Regions from separate parts of the Alkalihalobacillus sp. R86527 genome, predicted to be linked through region 4. Evidence: riboswitches for the same ligand, from Rfam matches in the RefSeq annotation. Region 4 holds a riboswitch; each other region holds the start of a gene.

Region 1 (4,496 bases), 2.6 Mb from region 4:
AACAGAGGCTGCCATAGGACCAATTGTGGTACCTAATAGGAGACTCGTTACCGGTAGTAAGAATACGAGCAAGATGATGAAAGGGACTGAACGAATCAAATTGATGATGATGCCAACCGCTTGCTTCACCCATTTATTCTCTAGAAACAACCCTTCATCCGTAATAAACAAGATGACACCTAGCGGGAGACCGATGACCACCGCGAACAACAATGCGATCCCTACCATAATCAACGTTTCAAAGAACGCGACATTTAGTTCAGGCAAGAGCTTGATAATGTGGTCCATCATTAATCACCTCCACGTTGTTTACTCGCTTCTCTAAATAAGAAATCGCTTGATATACTTCAGTGTCATCGCCACTGACATCCATAATGAACACACCGAGTGGCGTATCTTGGATGTATTCAACTTTTCCATGCAGAATATTGCCTTTCACTTTGAATCTCTGTAACATATCAGAAACGACCGCATCGGTTGCTAGATCTCGGAGAAACATGAGTTTAACAAGCTTGCCTTGGACTTGTTCCATCAACGAATCTGGAAGACGAAATTCAAGCACGTTTTGGATGAATGTCTTTGTTAATTCATCTTTTGGATTAGAAAAGATATCGAACGTCGTACCAGATTCAACCACTCTCCCTTCTCGCATCACCGCACACCGATGACAGATTTCCTTCACCACTTCCATTTCATGAGTAATGATCACGATCGTTATTCCTAGCTTCTTATTGATATCCTTCAGCAATGAAAGAATGGATTTCGTCGTATTTGGATCAAGTGCGGACGTCGCTTCATCGCAAAGCAACACCTTCGGATCGTTTGCTAACGCTCGAGCAATACTCACCCTCTGTTTTTGTCCACCGCTCAATTGTGATGGGTATTTCCTTTTCTGATCAGTGAGCTCCACCACACTCAACAAATGATCCACCTTTTCCTCAATTTGTTTTTTACTCACACCGGCAGCCAGAAGCGCGAATGCTACATTCTCATAGACGGTTTTTGAAGTAACCAAATAGAACCCTTGAAATATCATGCCGATCGATTGCCTTGCTTTTCGAAGGTCTTTACTCGATAGCGAAAGTAAATCGACATCATCGACATGAACGGATCCTGTTGTAGGTCTTTCCAACACATTTATAAAACGAAGGAGCGTACTCTTCCCTGCACCGCTATACCCAACGATCCCAAAGATTTCTCCCTGGCTAACGTTAAGTGACACGTTATCGACAGCGACAATCTTCTCTTTATTCCCGTACTCTTTCGTAATATCTTTTAGTTCAATCATCGTACGACTTCCTTACGAAAAGCATAGGCTTTCCCTGGATGATCATCTGGCAGTCTCGCTTCTCCGTCGAACAGTTTTTCACGAAGGGTGCCTTCTTCATACTCCTCTTTATATAACCCGCGTTTCTGTAATTCTGGAACAACTAACTCTACGAACGCCTCTAAATCTCCTGGTGATACAAGATGATTTAAATTAAATCCATCCACCCCTGAAGCTTCGAATTGAAACTGGATCGCATCTGCTACCTCAGCAGGATTGCCGACGATCACACTATTTCGGTCGATCGATTCAAAACGATTTAACACTTCTCTAACGGTCAGCTTCTTCGGGGCATCCTTCGTCAACGTCGCTGCTTTATACTGACCACCTTCTGTTGTTTTCTTATATTCAAACGGTTCATCTGGGTCCATTTCTTCAAATTCTGCTACATCATACCCACTTGCGCCGTATTGTGCTTTGGCAGCGTCAGCACTCCAAACTTTGTTGTATTCCTCAAACTTCTGCTCAGCTTCCTCCGTTGTTTCACCGACAATTACGCTTAAAAATGAGAAGATCTTTACGTTATCAGGATTTCTTCCATGCTTAACGGCACGCTCACGAATATCCTCGGCATAATACCGGATTCGCTCTGGTGTAGGACCGCCAACAAAAACACACTCCGCATGCTTTGAAGCAAATTCGCGTCCCTTCTCGGATGTTCCAGCTTGATAGATGACAGGCGTTCGTTGTGGCGATGGTTCACTAAGATGAGGCCCTTCTACACTAAAATAGTGACCTTCATGATCGATTTCATGAACTTTGTATGGATCAACAAGCGTATCTGTTTGATGATCTTCAACAACCGCTCCATCCTCCCAACTGCTCTCCCACAATTTGTAGGACACGTCCATATACTCATGAGCGATATCATACCGTTCATCATGACGAATCATCTTATCGAGACCAAAGTTACGTGCTGCATTCGGTAAATAAGACGTCACAACATTCCAGGCAACTCGCCCTTTCGTTAGATGATCAAGCGTCGAAAACCTACGGGCATTTCCAAACGGTGCTTCGTATGTCGTACTCACCGTTACAGCGAATGAGAGATGATTCGTGACACTTGCCATCGCTGGAACAAGAAGAGCAGGATCGTTGATTGGAACTTGCAACCCGTCACGAATCGAAGGATCTTTACTTTTTTGATAAACATCATACACACCGAGAACATCCGCAAAGAAAATCGCATCGAATTTCCCTTTCTCTAACGTCTTAGCAAGATCGATCCAGTAGTCTAAGTCTTTGTATCTCTGATGACGCTTGCTCTCTGCATGTTTCCATAGCCCGTGTGAATTGTGCATCGAACTGTTCATGTCAAACGCATTTAAAATAATTTGTTTACTCATCTCTCCATACCTCCACTCTTTTTTTAAGACGCAAAAAGGCCTCTTCATAAGAAAAGAAGAGGCCTTGAAAAAGCAACTGTCTTTTCTTATCCTTCAAGCATTGCTTGCTGGAATTGGCACAGTACTCATGCGAGTCTGTTGCCGAGGCTTCAAAGGGCCAGTCCCTCCACCTCTCTTGATAAGAAAGTTTGTTTTATGGAATTTAACGATGAATATACAGCACCGATTCATGACCTGTCAACAAGATATCAAAAAATTATTTCTTTTCTAATTACTTGTTGACATTGGATTAATTTGTCTTTATTCTATTCTTTAACGCGCTAATACATTTATCTAGAGTCAGGGGAGGAATCTGGTCCAACGATCCTGCAGCAACCGCTTATCTTAAGCAAGGTGCTCATTCCAGCAGACTTTTTGTCTGAAAGATGAAGCTTGTATGGTTCGAATCATGGAGAGCCTAAGTCTACTTTCAGCTGAAAGTAGACTTTTTTTGTATAGAAAAAAAGGAGGATACTGATGCCACTCGTAACTGAAAAACAGCCAAACTTAGAAGAAGACGTCAAAGAACTTGTAGAACGGTTTAAAACAAGAGCCGCCAAATACGATGAAGAGGAAAGGTTTCCTTACGAGAATTTCGAAGACTTAAAGGAGAAGAATTTTCTATCTCTCACTGTGCCAAAAGAATACGGAGGCTACGGTCTTAACCTGTACGAGTTCTTGAAAGTTCAAGAACAGCTAGCATCAGGTGATGGTCCTACGGCTCTATCGCTCGGCTGGCAGCTTGGCGTCATATTAGAAATCGCTGAATTAAGAGCGTGGGATGAAGCTGTATTCTCTAAAGTGTGCGAGTTGATCGTAAACGAAAAAGCACTCTTAAACCTCGCGCAAACAGAAAAAGCGACCGGCAGTCCTTCACGCGGAGGCATTCCTCTTACGACTGCTACCAGAACGACAAACGGCTGGTTGATCAATGGACGGAAATCGTTTACGTCGATGGCGGTGGCTCTGGATTATTCGATCGTGACCGCCGATGTGGACCAAACCGGTAAGAAAGGGTATTTGCTGATCGACCATAAGCTAAAAGGTGTTCAGGTCGAGGAAACGTGGGATAGTATCTCGATGAAAGGTACGAAGAGTGATGATCTCGTTCTACATAACGTCCATGTTAAACCTGAAGATCTATTGGTAATCGAGGAGAATCACAAGGCATCCCCGAAAGGATGGTATCTTCAGATTCCCGCAGTGTACCTTGGCATCGCAACGTCAGCCATGGACTACACGGTAGAATTCGCCTCCTCCTTCTCTCCTTCCACTCTTCCTGGACCTATTAAAGATGTCTCGGAAGTACGTAGGAAGATTGGGGAAATGCAGTTAGAGATATTCAACGCGAGAGAAGTTCTTTACTCTGTCGCAAAGCGATGGAGCGAAAACCCTGATAAACGTCATAATATGGGGTCTGATTTAGCAGCAGTGAAGCATATCGTAACAAATAGCGCAAACCGGGTCGTAGACTTAGCGATGCGTGTGGTCGGTGCTAGAAGTCTCTCTGCCAGCAACCCATTACAGCGGCACTTTCGAAATGTGCGAGCAGGGCTTCATAACCCGCCGACGGACGATGCGATTGTGTATAGTCTTGCAAACAGCGTGTTTGATGACTAAGTACGTGTTATAACACTAGTTTAGGAGCGTGAAAAAAGATGAGCAACGTTGTACTTATTTACGGAGGAAATTCCCTGCAATCGAGATTGAAAGGTATCAAAGATTATGCAGAAAGTTATTTAGATGAGAAGTCGATCTCCTATGAATCAATCAATGTAATCGAC
Region 2 (4,496 bases), 450 kb from region 4:
CTCTCCCGCCTCCGTGTAAATAACACTGAGAGGTGTGCACGCCGCACAAGTAGAAGCAAGAGTCGGAATAAGTGCTGTTTCAATAGTCAGTTCGTTCGCAACTGCTTTTGCAACATCAAGCACCTTTCCTCCACCAACACCGATAATCAGATCCGCATCATGAAGACGACCTAACTCAGCTTGTCTTTCTATTTCAGTGTAAGAACACTCTCCTCTATATTTCGAAAATGCTGCATGAAATTGAGAGAGTTCAGGAATATAGTGACGAGCTGCTTCCCATGACTTTTCACCGTGAATCAAAAAAATATTCCGAAATCCACCTTCCTTCAATCGAGCTGGAAGCTCATCCAAAGCACCTTTATGACACTGATAATGCCCTGGAGTAGCCCTTATATGAATAGGTTCCATCCTAATGGGCCTCCTTTCCACACCTATAAAACTAGTCCTTCTTCAATCGAGCTGCCATCACGTTACCAAATGATTGTAGTCCTTGCACGAGTACAATCAACAAGAACACGGTGACATACATAACATCAACTTCATAGCGAAGATGACCATAACGGTAAGCAAGGTCACCTAATCCTCCAGCTCCAACTAGGCCTGCCATGGCAGTAGCACCAATCAATCCAATCGTTGCTATCGTAAGTCCGAGCACGATAGAAGAACGAGATTCACGTACAAGTACATGCCAGATAATGTGGCGTGTTTTAATTCCCATCGCCTCATATGCTTCCACTACTCCTCGATCCACTTCAAGAAGAGCAGACTCCATTAGCCTAGCTATGTAAGGAGCAGTAAAAACAACAAGTGGCACGATTACTCCTTTTACACCAATCGTCGTACCTGCAATAAATTTTGTGAAAGGTAGTATAAAAAACAGGAGAATGATGAACGGAATCGACCTGATTACGTTGATGACCGCATTTAATAATCGAAATGACATTTTGTTGTCTAGCGCCTTACCAGGCCTAGTCAGAACGAGCAGCACACCGAGTGGTAAACCGATCAACACTGAAATGAACAGAGAAATCCCGACCATCTGGAATGTCTCGATGATCGCACTCCATATGTCTGCTCCCCATAGATCGATAAACTCTGATACTTTAGCTGACATGTGTACTCACCTCCTGAACGTATCCTTCAACAACGATGCCTTTCTCTTCTAAAAACATAACCGCTCTTCTCGTTTCTGACTTTTCGCCCTCAAGGTGAACGACTAACCTTCCGAAAGGTTCGTCTTTAAGCTGCGTGATATTCCCTGCAAGAATAGAAGGATAGATATCAAAGTTTTTACTAAGAAGCGCGAGCGCTGGTTTACCGGAAGACTCCCCGACAAAGGACAACGTTACGATTTGGCCGCTAGTTTCCAACTTTTTCACGAGTGATTCTGGAACGTCATCTTGAAATAGTGATTGAACAAACCGCTTCGTAGTAGAAGTTTTCGGTTTACTAAACAGATCAACGACGCGGCCACGCTCAATGACGCGCCCATTTTCCATCACCGCTACTTCATGACAAATCTTCTGAACGACGTGCATTTCATGTGTAATCAAAAGAATAGTAATCCCAAACTCCTTGTTAATTTGCTCTAGTAAAGAAAGAATCGATTCTGTTGTATCAGGATCAAGTGCGCTAGTTGCTTCATCACAAAGAAGAACTTCTGGCTCGTGAGCAAGAGCGCGGGCAATCGCAACTCTCTGCTTTTGACCTCCAGAAAGCTGCCCGGGATACGTATCACGCTTATCTTCAAGTCCAACGATTTTAAGATACTTCTTTACCCGCGAATCGATTTCCTTTCTTGGAACACCTGTCAACTTAAGAGGAACGGCTATATTTTGATAAACCGTCCCCGTTTTTAATAGATTGAATGATTGAAAGATCATACCTATTCGCTGACGTGTTTTCTTTAGCTTACCTGCTGATAAACCTGTTAACTCTTCATCATTAATGTACACCTTGCCTTCCGTTGGTCGCTCTAATAAATTGACCGTTCTAACAAGAGTACTTTTACCAGCCCCACTGTAACCGATCACGCCATAAATCTTGCCTTTTTCAACGTTTAAATCTACGCCATCCAAGGCTTTCGTTACAGTCGTTCCGGTTTGAAACGCTTTGGTGATGTTTTCTAATCGAATCATTTCCTTCTCTCCTTTACGACATTACCAAGATGCTATGACTGAACCGTTGAATTCTTCTTCAATAAACTTCTTCACCTCATCTGAATGGTAATATTCCACTAGCTTCTTGATTCTTTCATCATCTTTATCATCTGATTGGGTTGCAATCACGTTCACCCATGGAGAATCCTTTGGTTCCATTTCAAGCGCATCCTCGGTTGGTACTCGTCCACTTTCCATCGCGTAGTTTGTGTTGATCGCCGCAATAGCGAGCTCGCCTAGCTGTCTTGGAATCTGTGAAGCTTCAAGAGGAACAAATTCTAGATCGAGTGGATTTTTCTTAATATCTTTTATTGTTGCTTCAACCCCTACACCCTCTTTAAGTTCAATAATGCCAGCCTTTTCAAATAACATTAGCGCTCGGGGTTCCCCAGTAGAGTGGTTAGGCAGACCTACTTTGTCGCCTTTCTTCAGTTTATCCAGGTCATCGTATTGGTCAGAATAAATCCCCATCGGAAAATTAATCGTTGTCGCAACTTTTGTTAATTCCATGCCACGCTCATCAACAAAATCATTTAAATACGGTTCGTGTTGAAACACATTCGCATCAAGTTCACCTTCATCAAGAGCTGTATTCGGCATCACGTAATCATTAAACGCCACGACATCGATCTCAAATCCATCTTCTTCAGCTACTTCTTTTACCTTCTTCATAATGTCCTCATGAGGTCCAGCTGTAACCCCAACCTTCAAAGGACCTTCATCTGACTCACCCGACTCTGCACTACCAGAGCATCCTGTTACTACAATTAATAATAGTGCACCTAATAATAGCGTTAGTTTCTTCATTCTCCTACTCCCTTTCTTTTCTATACTAATTTAAAGCGTCTTTGCACTAAACTACGAAAACATACGATTGCATTAGAACGCTGAAACTCCCCTTCCTTTTGTCTACCCATAAACTAAAAAAACTCTCCCTGTTGGACAGAGAGAGTTGGGTGTTTTTCACCATTATGTAACTCTCTCTCATCTCTCAAACGATTGCTCGTTTGCTGGAATTAGCACCTTTCTCACGAATTGAGATGGTTGCCGGGCGTCAATGGGCCAGTCCCTACGCCACTCTTGATAAGAGTTCGAATTATTCATATTGTTTAACTATTCTCAACAGTATAGTACCTTATCCAGCATGCGTCAAGGGGACTTTGATCGGTACCTGTCACCACCCACATTCTGTCGAATTGTGATTGTTCACCTTAAAGGTGTTCATCAAACCAACCGATCAAATGGTCATTCGAGAACCGTCCGGAATGAAAGCAGCTTTTGGAGAAAATCCGAAGCGCAGGCTGGCACAGAAGAAGGAAAGGACGCGGATTTCGTTATATGGAGCGGTGATCCTTTTGATACGAGGAATGTGGTTGAAGCGACTTTTGTGAATGGGGAAAAAGTATAAGGGGCTATTTAGCTCCTTTGCAAAAAGCAGTAGAAAAGACTCAATAAATTGAGTCTTTTCTACTGCTATCAAACACTACCTATGAACCTCGCTTCTTTAAATATGGATAAGAGAAATATAGCCCTAAGACATAGATGGCTACCAGTAGATATGCTGGAAGAAGATGAAAAAACGAAGTGTATCCAATAACAAAATGAGTGACGATGCCTGCTAGAAATGCAGGTGGTGCTCCTACAGCCAGCGTGTTCCAAACCCAGCTTTCACCTTCTCGAAATCCCCATAATGAAATAAATAACACTAAGATACCTACACTAACGAGTGCACTTCCAAAGCCAGCCCGGTCATGAGCGATAACAGGAATAAGTCGGTCATTGAGGTTTTGCATAGTATCTGGGGTCATGCATAAGAAAGTGATATCTGTTGGAACAAAAACACCTGTCATTCCGATAAACATGATTACAAGTCCGCCCACAGATATCAATACACCTAGAACCACAAATAGTAATTGACCATAATTTGCTTTTCTCCATGCATAATGGTTCGTTTCGTTTATCGACCCAGGATGAACAACTGATTGCCGAGTATGTCGATAACATAGGACATACATAGGTAACAGCAACAACCAAAACAACCCATGTAACCAGTCAAAATATCCATATCCTATAAAAGAAAATATCCCAATAAAACCTGTTATAGCAGCAATGTGAAAGCTTCTATTCGCCCACATAATTTTATTCCTTAAGCCATACCTCGCTAATTGTATGTAAAGAACTCCTCCACTTATCATTGTGCCTGCTAACGTCATCCTGTCGTGTGCCATAAACGCTAGAATTTGAGGATTGATTGCAGCAATTTCTGCTTTTGTCATTCCTAAAAAGGCTTCATCATATGGAAGGATAATTCGTGTCATACTAAATAACAATGCAAGT
Region 3 (4,496 bases), 520 kb from region 4:
ATGTAGGAGAAGAGTAGCGGTGGCTGGTAACACTCTCCAAAATAGAAAACGTTTTTCCTTAGCGAAAAGGGGTAAAATACGTACAAACTATTATACGGAGTGAAGTGTGAGATGCTAGCTGCTCAGAACCTCAAACATTATAAAGAAAATATTAAAGGGATCGATATTCATTATGAGTATCATAAGAATGAAGTTACTTCCGATCGTCCTGTATTAACGTTATTGCATGGGTTTTTGTCCTCAACGTTCAGTTATCGAAAGCTTATCCCCTTGCTTTCAAAGTACTACACTGTTGTAGCCATTGATCTTCCGCCATTTGGAAGAAGTGAAAAATCCAGTCGTTTTGTTCATTCTTATCAAAACTTCGCAGAAGTAGTAATCGAACTACTTGAACGGTTAAGTGTTGAAGAAACGATTATGATCGGTCATTCGATGGGGGGGCAAGTGGCACTGAGAGCATCAGGCTTAAATGAGAACCTTATTAAGAAAAATATACTACTTTGTAGTTCAGGCTATCTTGAAAAGGCCAAACAGAGTCTCGTATATTCATCTTATTTGCCTTTTTTCTCAATGTATTTAAAACGATGGCTTTCGCGTAAAGGAGCGAAGGGAAATCTCATGAATTGTGTGTACGATCCTGATTTAATCGATGAAGAAATGGTAGACGGGTATGTTCAGCCTTTCTTTAATGAGGGTATTTTCCGCTCGCTTGTACGCATGATTCGAGATAGAGAAGGAGACCTTTCTCAAGAAGAGTTAAGAAACATCAAAACCCCGAGTTTATTGATATGGGGGGAACACGATAGAGTTGTACCGTTGCAAATTGGCAAACGATTAGCGGAGGATCTTCCGAATTCTGAGTTGATCGTGTATGAAAAGACAGGTCATTTACTTCCTGAAGAGCAACCGCATTCCATTTTAAGCGACATCCATACCTTTATTCAAAGGTAGCTCACTTGTAGCGAGTCGATAAATGACACGATTCGACTTTATTATTGACGAAGAAGAATAATGCGTGATAAACTTCATAACACTAATAATCGAATAGTTCTTATCAAGAGAAGCGGAGGGAACTGGCCCTGAGAAGCTTCAGCAACCTCTGACAATCAGAAAGGTGCTGCTTCCAGCAAGAGAAATCTTGAGAGATAAGAGTAGAGCCCTCTTCTCTTGAAGTGGGCTTTTTTGATTGCTACAAATTAACTAATAAGGAGTAAGTGTAATGGAAAAAGAAATAAAAGGGAATGGCTTCGCGCTGATCCCGCTTGGTATATTTATTTTGCTTTTTATTGGGACAGCAGTTGTAACGAAAGATTTTTATAGCATGCCAGTTGTGCTTGCCTCATTGATTGCTGCAGGAGTTGCGCTCTCAATGAATCGAAAAGAAAGCTTTATGAAGAAAGTAGAAGTTTTTTGTCGAGGAGCAGGAAACTCTAATATCATCTTAATGATCCTTGTCTTTCTATTAGCAGGAGCCTTTGCTGAAACAGCGAAAAAAATAGGGGCTGTAGATTCGATTGTAAATCTGGGTATCTCTCTATTACCTGCAAGTCTTCTCGTTGTTGGCTTGTTTTTGATCGGGTGTTTTATATCGATATCAATGGGGACCTCGATGGGGACAATTGTAGCGTTAGCGCCAATTGGAATCGGGATTGCAGAGCAAACGGGTATTTCGGTAGCTCTTACTTTATCTGCCGTTATCGGTGGTGCAATGTTTGGAGATAACCTTTCCATGATATCGGATACGACAATTGCAGCTGTCCGAACACAAAATACAAAGATGAAAGATAAATTTAAAGTGAACTTTTTCATCGTCCTGCCGGCTGCCATTATTACTGCTATCATTTATGGATTTTTAACAATGGGAGAAAAGGCATCACTAGACGGCGGGAAATCATTTGATTTAATCACCGTGTTACCTTACATTGGGGTATTAATAGCAGCCATTGTAGGAATCAATGTGCTTATTGTACTCGTTAGTGGAACGTTGTTTGCAGGGGCGGTAGGCTTATTTAACGGTACTTTTGGTCTGAACGGCCTAGTATCTACCGTTACTGATGGGATTAAAGGAATGGAAGACCTTGCTATGATTGCGCTGATTATTGGGGGAATGATTGAAGTAATCCGATACAATGGAGGCGTTCAGTACGTTCTTGATAAAATCCTTAATCGAGTGAAATCACGAAAAGGAGCAGAGTTCGGTATTGCTGGACTTGCAACGATTCTTGATTTATCAACGGCAAATAACACGATATCTATCATTATGGGGGGACCACTTGCAAAGAATATATCAGAGAAATATCATGTTGATGCTAGGAAGTCTGCAAGTATACTTGATATCTTTTCTGGAAGTGTTCAAGGAATGTTGCCATATGGAGCACAGTTGCTAGCAGCAGCCGGCTTAGCCTCGATTTCGCCATTAGCACTCATCCCTTATTCGATTTATCCAATCCTAACGGCAGTAGCGGGTATCATTGCGATTGGTATAAATTATCCTTCATTTCGAAAAGAGTCCACAGTAGAACATTAAAAGAAACCAGGCCGTCGTCTATGACAGGCCTGGTTTCTTTATTCTTCAATTTGCTTTTGAAGATGAACGATTTTTTGAGGGAGTATATATAGAAATTCAATCAATGAGTCCAATAAATCGATGATAAGGTTAGCGGTTTCTTCACTTGTGGAATTTTCCAGGCAAAGTAGATTGTGCAAATTGCTTCCTTTCCCCATCAATTGTCCGAGTCGTACAATTGGCTCTTCAAGATCAACTTGTTTTGCAAGGGCTTCTAGCTGCTTGGATAGCGGTTGAGTAAGTTCATTGTCAGCTAAAAAACTCCGTGTGATGCTTTCTAAGACGCGGTTCGCCATGACGGCAGTAGCAGTCCAGTCTTTCATATTATGTACATTAACAGCTGAGCGATAAACGCGCTCGAGATCATCTGGAAGCCTCGCAGTGCCCACCAAACGGCCTAGAGGCTCTCTAGTGAACGAAGTTTGGTGAACAAATAATTCTACTTCTTCACCTTGCTCGCTGGTGGAAGTTTTGATTAATACAAAGAGAATGGACTCCTTGCAGACTGAGCACCTCGAAAATGTGGAAAACACTGTTTGGTTGATTTGGTAATCAAATTTTAAGTGAAAAGAAGCGGTGTTCCCGCACTCAGGACATTCTGTGTTAGCGGATTTTGGTAATTTGGTTTGTCCGTATTTAACAACAGAATTAATTGTAGTTTGTTGTATTTTTCTCATCTAATACCCCCTGGATCGATTTTGAGCCTTGTTTTTAGCGCTTGCTGAAACGGGTTTTGAGAATAAGGTAAGCATAGTAGTAAGAATATTATAACATTTAATCCTATCAACTTACATTATTCGCCCCTTATGGAAATTTGAGGGGGTTTTAATGAAAGGGGTGCAAGGCTGTTCATAATTCGAGACTAAAGTCCTTATATAAAATGAGACCATCATCCTGTCCTTATGAATGAAATTGACAGCGTTCAATCACTACTTCTACACTAATAAGATATAAAAAGATAGGAGGGCAATAAAGAAATGCTAGTAAGCTTATGGAACAAGTTATGGTTAGAACATGGACGAGCAAAAGAACTCTTAACATTCGCTTCTTCAAATACAACTGGAATCCCTTCTACATCAAAAGAAAAAAACATTGAGGGTTACACGTCAGGCAAAAAGCCGGAGTTTGACAAGCGAAAGACCATCGGGTTATTACTTGGTCCAGCGCTATTTAGTTGTATTTTACTTTTTTTTCACCCCTCAGGTTTAACAGGGGAAGCACTCGCCATTCTCGCAAGCACAGCCTGGATTGCAACCTGGTGGATAACAGAGGCGATCCCAATTCCTGCTACTTCGCTTTTGCCGCTCATATTATTTCCGCTTACAGGAGGACTAGAAGGCGGGATGACAGCTTCGGCATATGGGGATAATACTATATTTTTATTTATGGGAGGATTTTTGATAGCGCTTTCTATGCAGAAATGGAATTTACATAAGAGGGTAGCGCTAATTATTATTTCTGCAATTGGTACGAGTACAGAGAAGATCGTACTTGGATTTATGGCAGCGACAGGATTTCTATCGATGTGGATTTCGAATACAGCCACATCCATGATGATGGTACCGATTGGAATGGCGGTGATCTATCAAGTTTCTGACCAGTTGAATCTAGGTGATGAACAAATCAAAACGTTTCCCTTTGGAAAAGCAGTGATGTTGGGCATTGCTTATAGTGCATCTATTGGAGGGTTAGCTACATTAATCGGAACGCCACCGAACACCTTTTTTGCAGCAATCGTAAATGAGTTGTATGGAATTGAGATATCGTTCGCTCGATGGATGCTGTTTGGCGTACCGATCGTGTTGGTCTTATTAGTCGGTTGTTGGTACTACCTTGTTAAGCTAGCGTTCCCTATGCAGCTGAAGGAGCTCCCAGGAGGGAAACAGGTTATTACGAAACAAAGAAAAGAGCTTGGGACAATGTCTTCAGA
Region 4 (4,496 bases):
CAATACAAGCGTTGCGTATAACTTTCTTTTAGCGATTTGCTAACAGATTCACTTTCCAGTTTCGCATGGTCTGCAAGCATCTTTGCAGCACTTGGTAACTTTTCGTTAGAAGGCCAGTATTCTTGTTCAAAGAGATGTGAGCGTTTTAGAGCTTTTCCACAGTGAATAAAGCATTCCATCACTTCTACCCCTATACCCAATACGGGAACTTTTCCAAAAGCCTCACAACCCTCTAGAAGGGATTGATCTTTTACGATACATGCTTTGCCATTGATTCTAAGGGTTTCATCCCTTCCAGGAACAATGAACAACAAACCTACATAGGGATTTTCTAATATGTTTTTGAGTGAGTCCATCCTTTTGTTGCCCGGGCGCTCTGGGATTAGAAGATGCCTTTGATCAATTACTTTCACAAACCCAGGTTGGTCTCCTCTTGGCGAAACATCGCTTCCGTCTTGAGCTGACGTAGCAATTGTTAAGAAAGGCGAATGAGAAATAAATAGCTCACAATTCTCATCTAGAAAGGGGATTACTTTGTTTGCAGCCAATTTCCCTGGCTTTCCTCCAAGTGATTGTAATTCCTCAACTGTTTGAACTTTCTCCAAAAAAACATCAGACAAGCTAGTCCACTCCTTTTACTATTGCTTTTATAGTAATCTTACCATTATATGTCTTTCAAAAATGCTACAAAAAAAAGAAGCCATAAAGGCTTCTCTCTATCTTATTGATTAGCACCTTGTTTGAGGGCTTCTGCTCGATCAGTATACTCCCAAGGCAACTCGATGTCTGTACGTCCAAAGTGGCCGTAAGCAGCAGTTTGCTTGTAGATTGGGCGTCGTAAGTCTAACATCTTAATGATTCCAGCTGGACGTAGATCAAAGTTATCACGTACAACCTGGACTAGTTTCTCTTCAGATACTGTCCCCGTTCCGAACGTATCGATTGAGATGGATACAGGTTGAGCTACACCAATAGCATAAGCCAACTGTACTTCACAACGATCAGCAAGTTTTGCTGCTACAATATTCTTAGCTACATAACGTGCCGCATAGGCTGCAGAGCGGTCAACCTTCGTTGCATCCTTACCTGAGAATGCACCACCACCGTGACGTGCATAACCACCGTAAGTATCAACGATGATTTTACGACCAGTCAATCCTGCGTCACCTTGTGGTCCACCAATTACAAAGCGCCCTGTCGGATTGATAAAGTACTTGGTGTTTTCATCGATTAAATCAGGTGAAACAACAGGTTTAACGACGTGTTCTTTAATATTTCTCTGAATTTGTTCAAGCGAAATCTCTGGATGGTGCTGTGTAGATACTACAATCGTATCAATACGTACCGGTTTACCTTCTTCGTCATACTCTACTGTAACCTGTGTTTTCCCATCTGGTCGAAGATAAGGTAGAATTTCATCTTTCCTTACTTCACTTAAGCGACGAGCTAACTTATGAGCTAAAGAAATTGGAAGAGGCATGAGTTCTGGAGTCTCATTACAAGCATATCCAAACATCAAACCTTGGTCACCAGCGCCGATTTCATCAATTTCATCGTCAGACATGTGACCATCACGTGATTCAAGAGCCACGTTAACACCAGCAGCAATATCTGCAGATTGCTCATCAATCGATGAAAGCACTGCACAAGTCTCAGCGTCAAAACCATATTTAGCACGTGTATACCCGATCGATTGAATCGTTTCACGGACTACTTTCGGAATATCTACATAGTGAGATGTTGTGATCTCTCCGGATACTAATACAAGTCCAGTTGTGACTGTAGTTTCACAGGCAACACGCGCATTAGGGTCGTGCGCTAGAATATCATCCAGAATTGCATCAGAAATTTGATCTGATATTTTATCTGGATGCCCCTCAGTTACTGATTCAGAAGTAAACAAACGACGATTACTCACTCAAGTACCTCCTTAAGGATTCATTCCTATTTAATATAGTGTAATGGATACGGTACTCATTTCCCTAATATTGTTGTCGAAACGAGACATCGAATTCAATTTTAATCGGTTATATTACGCTTTCGTTCCCCAAAAACGACATTAAAAAAGCCCTTTCCTTCATCATAAAGGGAAAGGAGCTGATATCTCTTGCCTTTCGCCTCTTATCTTTCAAGACAGCTAGTCTTGCAGGTTAGCACCTTAATCCAATATTGAGGAGTTGGTTGCTGAGCTTCATAGGGCCTGTCCCTCCGCTTACTCGGGATAAGAGTATCCATTCTCGAAATATAATATCGCAGTTCGCTTACTCTGTCAATCCAAAGACACAAGCCCTAATTAGGATAGGTAACCACCTTTTTTTCACTATTTAAGTAAAAAATCCATAGATTAGTATAGAATAATTGAATGAATGTGTTATACTATTTTTGAGTTAAACAAGTTCAGTAAGGATCTTGAATGAAATTTTATGATAAAGGATGGGTTTAACATATGAAAACAGCTTCCTTCTCTTCACCACTTTTGGATGCCATTTTAAATAAGAATACTCCTCATGTAAATTTATCAGTCTCAGAACTGGTTGAACGTTCGCTTTCGATGAAAGAGGGGACATTAACATCCACTGGCGCTCTTCGTGTTGAAACAGGAAAATATACCGGGCGTTCTCCAAAGGACAAGTTCATTGTCCGTGAAGAATCCGTTAAAGACAAAATTAACTGGGAAACGAACCAGTCTATTTCTTCAGAACATTTTGAAAGCCTTTACACTAAAGTTCTGGATTACCTGGGAGAGAAAAAAGACCTTTATGTATTTAAAGGATTTGCAGGAGCTGACCAATCAGCAAGACTACCCATCCAGGTTATCAACGAATATGCTTGGCACAATTTGTTTGCACACCAATTATTTATTCGACCAAATGAAACAGAACTAAAGGGACATGATGCTGAATTCACTGTAATTTCTGCACCAGGTTTTCAAGCAGATCCTGATAAAGACGGCACGAACTCTGAAACGTTTATCATTATTTCCTTTGAAAAACGTACGGTCTTAATCGGAGGAACTGAGTATGCTGGTGAGATTAAGAAATCGATCTTCACTGTTATGAATTACTTACTTCCTGAAAGAAACATCTTATCTATGCATTGCTCAGCAAATGTTGGAAAAGAAGGCGATGTCGCTCTCTTCTTTGGACTTTCAGGTACGGGTAAGACCACGCTTTCAGCAGATGCTAACCGTCGCTTAATTGGTGACGATGAACATGGCTGGTCAATGAACGGTGTCTTCAACATCGAAGGTGGTTGCTATGCCAAATGTATTAATTTATCTCGTGAGAAAGAGCCTCAAATTTGGGATGCTATCCGATTCGGAACCGTTCTTGAGAATGTCGCAGTAGACAATAAATCGAGAGTTCCTGATTATGATAATACAAGTTTAACTGAAAATACGCGTGCTGCATATCCAATCGATGCAATTCCTAATATAGCGATCCCAAGTGTTGCAGGTCATCCAAACACGATTATCTTTTTAACTGCTGATGCTTTTGGAGTGTTACCTCCAATCAGTAAATTAACAAAAGAACAAGCAATGTTCCATTTCCTATCCGGCTATACAAGTAAGTTAGCAGGAACTGAAAGAGGAGTAACGTCTCCACAAGCAACGTTCTCCACTTGTTTCGGTGCACCGTTCCTACCTCTTCCTGCTTATCGTTATGCTGAGATGCTCGGAGAGAAAATCATGGAACACGATGTCGAGGTCTTCTTAGTGAATACTGGATGGTCAGGCGGTAGCTATGGCGAAGGTGAACGTATGAAGCTTTCTTATACTCGCGCGATGGTTCAAGCTGCTCTGAATGGAGAACTAGACAGTGTTGAAACGAAGAAAGATCCTATCTTCGGTCTACACATCCCTGCACATTGCCCAGGCGTACCTGCAGAAGTTCTTCAACCAAAACAAACGTGGGCAGACAAAGAAAAGTACGATGAGAAAGCGAAAGAACTTGCAACACAGTTCGTTAAAAATTTCGAGAAATTCGCAAATGTTTCAGATGAAATTAAAAACGCAGGTCCAAATATCTAAATGAAAAGCACCCTATATGGGTGCTTTTTTCTATGCTTCCTGTTACGTTGATTTATTTTTGTAGGCAAACACACAATTATTCTTTTGACATAATCTATAGTATTTCAACGTGCTCACCTTAGAATGTAACAGGAGGTTATTCATATGCATAAAAGCTGGATGACAAAAATCATCATCTTTATTGCAATTTGTTCACTCTTTCTTCTTTCTGCCTGCAATAACAATTCTGAAAACACAGTACGAGTTGCTGAGGTAACCCGTTCCATTTTCTATGCCCCCCAATATGTTGCTTTGTCTGAAGGGATATTTGAGAAACATGGAGTTAATGTAGAACTGACCACCACATGGGGTGGAGATAAAACCATGACAACCCTACTTTCTGATGGTGCTGATATCGCTCTAGTAGGTTCTGAAACCTCTATTTATGTTTATGCTCAAGGGACATCGGATCCAGTCATTAACTTCG

The links. Region 4 has a riboswitch for S-adenosylmethionine ahead of metK (methionine adenosyltransferase). Riboswitches for the same ligand answer to the same signal wherever they lie in the genome.
Region 1: it holds a riboswitch for S-adenosylmethionine, as region 4 does, so the genes downstream of both, SJY16_RS19495 (acyl-CoA dehydrogenase family protein) here and metK (methionine adenosyltransferase) in region 4, are expected to answer to the same signal.
Region 2: it holds a riboswitch for S-adenosylmethionine, as region 4 does, so the genes downstream of both, SJY16_RS03215 (MetQ/NlpA family ABC transporter substrate-binding protein) here and metK (methionine adenosyltransferase) in region 4, are expected to answer to the same signal.
Region 3: it holds a riboswitch for S-adenosylmethionine, as region 4 does, so the genes downstream of both, SJY16_RS08145 (Na+/H+ antiporter NhaC family protein) here and metK (methionine adenosyltransferase) in region 4, are expected to answer to the same signal.

The regions. Positions count from the first base shown of each region.
Region 1 covers NZ_JAXHBW010000001.1:3,727,450-3,731,945, forward strand. The annotation lists gene SJY16_RS19480 (methionine ABC transporter permease) at 1-291, opposite strand, end outside; gene SJY16_RS19485 (methionine ABC transporter ATP-binding protein) at 260-1,288, opposite strand; gene SJY16_RS19490 (LLM class flavin-dependent oxidoreductase) at 1,285-2,673, opposite strand; SAM riboswitch class I at 2,757-2,858, opposite strand; SAM riboswitch class I at 3,000-3,105, shown strand; gene SJY16_RS19495 (acyl-CoA dehydrogenase family protein) at 3,190-4,332, shown strand; gene ssuE (NADPH-dependent FMN reductase) at 4,371-4,496, shown strand, end outside.
Region 2 covers NZ_JAXHBW010000001.1:625,741-630,236, reverse strand. The annotation lists gene SJY16_RS03230 (iron-containing alcohol dehydrogenase family protein) at 1-408, opposite strand, end outside; gene SJY16_RS03225 (methionine ABC transporter permease) at 440-1,114, opposite strand; gene SJY16_RS03220 (methionine ABC transporter ATP-binding protein) at 1,104-2,138, opposite strand; gene SJY16_RS03215 (MetQ/NlpA family ABC transporter substrate-binding protein) at 2,160-2,966, opposite strand; SAM riboswitch class I at 3,141-3,249, opposite strand; gene SJY16_RS03210 (dihydroorotate dehydrogenase) at 3,647-4,496, opposite strand, start outside.
Region 3 covers NZ_JAXHBW010000001.1:1,596,063-1,600,558, forward strand. The annotation lists gene SJY16_RS08135 (YolD-like family protein) at 1-17, shown strand, start outside; gene SJY16_RS08140 (alpha/beta fold hydrolase) at 112-951, shown strand; SAM riboswitch class I at 1,049-1,152, shown strand; gene SJY16_RS08145 (Na+/H+ antiporter NhaC family protein) at 1,220-2,527, shown strand; gene SJY16_RS08150 (hypothetical protein) at 2,566-3,243, opposite strand; gene SJY16_RS08155 (SLC13 family permease) at 3,544-4,496, shown strand, end outside.
Region 4 covers NZ_JAXHBW010000001.1:1,080,702-1,085,197, reverse strand. The annotation lists gene SJY16_RS05475 (MSMEG_1061 family FMN-dependent PPOX-type flavoprotein) at 1-620, opposite strand, end outside; gene metK (methionine adenosyltransferase) at 722-1,918, opposite strand; SAM riboswitch class I at 2,119-2,228, opposite strand; gene pckA (phosphoenolpyruvate carboxykinase (ATP)) at 2,447-4,030, shown strand; gene SJY16_RS05460 (ABC transporter substrate-binding protein) at 4,175-4,496, shown strand, end outside.